Regions from separate parts of the Stenotrophomonas sp. YJH_SMC_135 genome, predicted to be linked through region 1. Evidence: predicted binding sites of a transcription regulator. Region 1 holds the regulator's gene; the other holds the start of a gene.
What was found. Region 1 encodes FliA, which starts transcription of late flagellar genes. Its sites were predicted from a motif close to TAAAGTTTNNCNNNCNNNGGCCGATAA; they were not measured.
Positions count from the first base shown of each region.

Region 1 (2,388 bases):
GCGGTGGCGCTGGCCGGCATGGGCAAGCGCACGCTGCTGCTGGACGCCGACCTCGGCCTGGCCAACATCGACGTGATCCTGGGCTTGAACCCCACCTTTACGCTGGCCGACCTGGTGGCCGGCCGCTGCTCGCTGGACGACGTCATCGTCGAAGGCCCGAACGGCGTGCTGGTGGTCCCGGCCGCTTCCGGCCGCCGGCACATGGCCGAGCTTGCCCCGGCCGAGCATGTCGGCCTGGTCAACGTGTTCTCCGAACTGGAACGCGAGCTGGACATCATGGTGGTCGATACCGCCGCCGGCATCACCGACGGCGTGCTGACCTTCTGCCAGGCCGCGCAGGACACCGTGGTGGTGGTCTGTGACGAACCGGCCTCGATCACCGACGCCTACGCACTGATCAAGGTGCTGTCGCGCGAGCGCGGCGTGGACCGCGTCCAGGTGGTGGCCAACATGGTGCGCGACCCGAACGAGGGCCGCGTGCTGTACGAGAAGCTGACCCGCGTCTGCGAGAAGTTCCTCGCCGATGTCTCGCTGAACTACCTGGGCTGCGTGCCGCAGGATGACTGGCTGCGCCTGTCGGTGCAGCGCCAGCAGCCGGTGGTGAAGGCCTATCCGTCCAGCCCGTCGGCGCTGGCGATCACCGAGATCGCACGCCGCACCGCGCGCTGGCAGGCACCGACCGAACCGCGCGGTGGCGTCGAGTTCTTCCTCGAACGCATCCTCAAGCAGCGTGGGGTGGCCGCATGAAAGGCGCAGCCCACCAGTACAGGGAAGTCCAGCGCTCGGCGGCCAACGAGGTCATCGCCCAGCATTCGGACCTGGTGCGACGCATCGCCCACCACCTGGCCGCGCGCCTGCCGGCCAGCGTCGAAGTCGATGATCTGATCCAGGCCGGCATGATGGGCCTGATCGAAGCCTCGCGCAGCTACGACGCCGACCAGGGCGCCTCGTTCGAGACCTATGCCTCGATCCGCATCCGCGGCTCGATGATCGACGAGATCCGCCGTGGCGATTGGGTGCCGCGCTCGGTGCACCGCCGTGCACGCGACGCCGCCGCCACCATCCGCCGCCTGGAACAGAGCACGGGCCGTGCCGCCAGCGCCACCGAAGTGGCCGCCGCGATGGAGATGCCGCTGCCCGAGTACCTGAGGCTGATGGAAGACGCCGCACGTGGCCAGGTGCTGAGCCTGGAGTCGCGCATCGAAGACCAGGGCGAACTGGATACCGTCGCCCAGGGCGGCCCGACCCCGCAGCAGGTGCTGGAGCGCGGCGAGTTCGGTCGCGAGCTGGGCAAGGCCATCGGCCACCTGCCCGAGCGCGAACAGCTGGTGCTCTCGCTGTACTACGAGCAGGAGCTGAACCTGAAGGAGATCGGCGCGGTGCTCGGCGTGAGCGAGTCGCGGGTCTGCCAGATCCATGGCCAGGCCGTGCTGCGCCTGCGCGGCCGCCTGAAGATTTTCGAGGCCGTCGACGCCGGCCTGGAAGAATGAACATCCCCGAGGCGACTGCCCCCGGCCGCCCGGAATGAACAACAAAGGAACTCTGCTTTGAACAAGAACATGCGCATCCTCATCGTCGACGACTTCTCGACCATGCGTCGAATCGTCAAGAACCTGCTGGGCGATCTGGGCTTCACCAACACCGCCGAAGCCGAGGACGGGCATGCCGCGCTGTCGCTGCTGCAGAGCCAGCCCTTCGATTTCGTCGTCACCGACTGGAACATGCCGGTGATGACCGGCATCGAACTGCTCAAGGCGATCCGTGCCGACGCCAAGCTGAAGACCCTGCCCGTGCTGATGGTCACCGCCGAAGCCAAGCGCGAGCAGATCATCGAAGCGGCCCAGAACGGCGTGAACGGCTACATCATCAAGCCGTTCACCGCGCAGACGCTGGAAGAGAAGCTGGGCAAGATCTTCGAACGCCTGGCGGCCAGCGCCTGATGGATACCACGGTCGACAAGAACGCCCTCGCCCTGCGCCTGCAGGAAGCCCTGGATGCCCTGGAGTCCGGTGACGAAGCCGCCTGGCGGCAACGCATCGACGGACTGGTCGCGCTGCGCACGCAGCCGATGATGAGTGGCCTCTCGCGGCTGGCCCGCGAGCTGGGGCAGGCCCTGGGCGAACTGCCGACCGTGCCCAGCGAGGCCGGCGAACTGGACGATGCGTGCGCACGCCTGGACCACGTGGTGGCGATGACCGAACAGGCCACCCACCGCACCCTGGACCTGGCCGAGGAATGCCGCAGTCTGACCGAGCAGCTGCGCGCCGAAGGCCTGCAGCCAGGCCAGGACGCGCAGCTGGAGCGCATCCGCCACAACCTGACCGAGATCGCACTGACCCAGAGCTACCAGGACCTGACCGGGCAGATCATCCGTCGCGTGGTCGGCAT
Region 1 covers NZ_JCAFVN010000012.1:10,646-13,033, reverse strand. Annotated here, with positions in the region: gene AC5P98_RS21490 (MinD/ParA family ATP-binding protein) at 1-747, shown strand, start outside; gene AC5P98_RS21485 (RNA polymerase sigma factor FliA) at 744-1,490, shown strand; gene cheY (chemotaxis response regulator CheY) at 1,548-1,940, shown strand; gene AC5P98_RS21475 (protein phosphatase CheZ) at 1,940-2,388, shown strand, end outside.

Region 2 (2,388 bases), on a different contig from region 1:
GCCAGGACCAGGCCCGGCGTGGTCCGACGAACGGCGGATTACTTGATGTTGGCCAGCTTCAGCCCGGCCGGCGAGCTGACTTCGATTTCCGCACGCGAGGCGTCGCGCTGGATCTTGCCGATCACGCACACGGTCTTGCCTTCCAGGGTTTCCAGCGGGAAGGAGAACTTGCCGCGGTTCTCGCCGGCGATACGCGCCGAGAAGGTGTGGCGCGGGAAGGCGCCGCCCATGTACAGGAAGGTCGGCTGGCCTTCGGAGCCTTCTGCGTAACGGGCCTTTTCGACCTTGCCACAGACCATGCCGTCCTTGCCGACCGAACGCGGCGCCATTTCCGGCGGGATCATGTCGGCCGACTGGGCGAAAGCGGAGGCGGCGGTGGTGGCCAGGACAGCGGCCGAGACGAACGCAAACAGGGACTTCATCGAGGGTATCTCCGGGGATGGTAACGATCGGGCCGGTCCTGCGCGCTCCTGCGCGACCGGCTTCTGTCCCCCTATCGGCACCGCCGAAGGGAACTGAAGGGTTTTGTGACTGGAACGTGAAGCAGTTCCGTTTGCTCAGGCAGCGACGTCTTCGGCGAGGTTGGCCTGGCCCATGTCGGCGCTGTCGAGCAGGGTCTCGATGTCCAGCAGGATCAGCATGCGATCGTCGTGGGTACCGATGCCGGAGATGAAGCGGGTGTCGACGGCGGCGCCGAATTCCGGGGTCGGGCGGATCTGCTCGGCCGACAGCGGGATCACGTCGGAGACGCTGTCGACGACGATGCCGACCACGCGGTCTTCCACGTTCAGCACGATCATCACGGTGAAGGCATCGTAGCGGGCGTTGTCCAGGCGCAGCTTCAGGCGCAGGTCGATGACCGGGACGATGGTGCCGCGCAGGTTGATCACGCCCTTGATGTAGTCCGGGGCGTCCGGCACGCGGGTGACGGCGTCGTAGCCGCGGATTTCCTGCACCTTGAGGATGTCCACGCCGTAGTGCTCATCACCAAGGGTGAAGCTGAGGAATTCGCCACCGGCGCTGGCGGCGGAGCTGGTCTTGTCGTTCATCGAGGGGTCCTGGTTCTGCCGGAAGTCCCGGTGTCAGGCTCGATATCGGCCCCGCCGGGGGGGACTTTAGGTGCCGGGCAGTGCCGTGGATGGGGTCAGATCCCTTTTCAGGGAAAAGGGATCTGACCCCGGCATGCGCTCCAGGGTTGCCGGCCAGCGGCCGGCACTACCGGTCGGACGGCCTCAGAGCTCGCCGTTGCGGCGGGCCTTGCGCTGGCGGTCGATGCGGAAGATGTAGCGCTGGATGGCGCTGTCGGCGCCGCGTGGCAGGCTTTCAAAGCGCATGCCCACGCGCTTGACCTCGATGCCATTGGGCTGGCGCTGCGGCAGCAGGTTGCAGACCACCAGTTCGATATCCAGGTCGGGGCCGTCCGGCAGCGACAGCTGCGCCGGATAGCGCCTCTGCAGACCAAACACCGCGCAGTCATTGGGCACCACCACGGCCAGGCCGCCACCGCTGATGTCCACCACCCGCATCGACAGCGCTTCGGCCCGCGCTTCGCCGGGTGGCAGCAGCAGCTGCGGTGAATCAGTGACTGGCGTCTCCAGCCGGTACAGCTCGCGGCGCTGCAGGTGCACCAGTTCGTCAGGCAGCGGCGCACGGAAGGCCACATGGCCGTCGTTGTCCACGCGCTGCAGTTCGTGCAGCCGGAACCGTACCAGCACGCGTTCGAGCTGGGCGAAGCACAGCAGGTGATCGGCCTGCTCGGCGGCGCGGTTGGAGGCTTCCTGTGGGCTGCCATCGAGCAGCAGGAAGTCCTCGTCTTCGTCGAGGTCGAGCAGGGCGGTCGGGAAGGAACGGTCGCGGCCGTCGATATGGGCGTTGATCAGCGATCGCTGGTCGATCAGCGAGCGCAGCAGCTGGCGCAGCTGGCGCGGGTTGCGGACCAGGAATCGTTCGTCCGCGGCATCGGCCGCGTGGACATCATGCACTGCAGTGTCGTTGCCGTCGGACATGGAATCTACGGTCAGGGGCGGGCGCCAGCACGCATTGGCGCGAGGCTCGATGGGGATATCGGCCTCTGCACCGGATTATGAAGTGGGATTTGCATCACTTTCCACTCGTAAGGGCTCAGATCCCTTTCCCGCAGGAAAGGGATCTGAGCCCGTGGTTCTGTCAGAATTCCTGCCAGTCGCCGTCCACGGCCAGCGCCGGCTGGGCCGTTGCCGTGCGCAGCGCACGTGCCGGGGCCGGCTTTGCCGCAGGCGCGGCGGCTGCGAGCTGTCGCGGTACCGGTGCGGCCAGCGGGCGTGCCGGGATGGCCATCGTGCCCTGCGATGCCAGCCGGAAGCGGGCCACGGCTTCACCCAGCTGCACGGCCTGGTCTTCCATCGCGCG
Region 2 covers NZ_JCAFVN010000016.1:169-2,556, reverse strand. Annotated here, with positions in the region: gene AC5P98_RS21865 (hypothetical protein) at 39-422, opposite strand; gene AC5P98_RS21860 (chemotaxis protein CheW) at 558-1,049, opposite strand; gene AC5P98_RS21855 (flagellar brake protein) at 1,233-2,006, opposite strand; partial or broken gene AC5P98_RS21850 (methyl-accepting chemotaxis protein) at 2,167-2,388, opposite strand, start outside.
Region 2: the regulator FliA is predicted to act here: its motif matches at 1,092-1,118, upstream of AC5P98_RS21860 (chemotaxis protein CheW).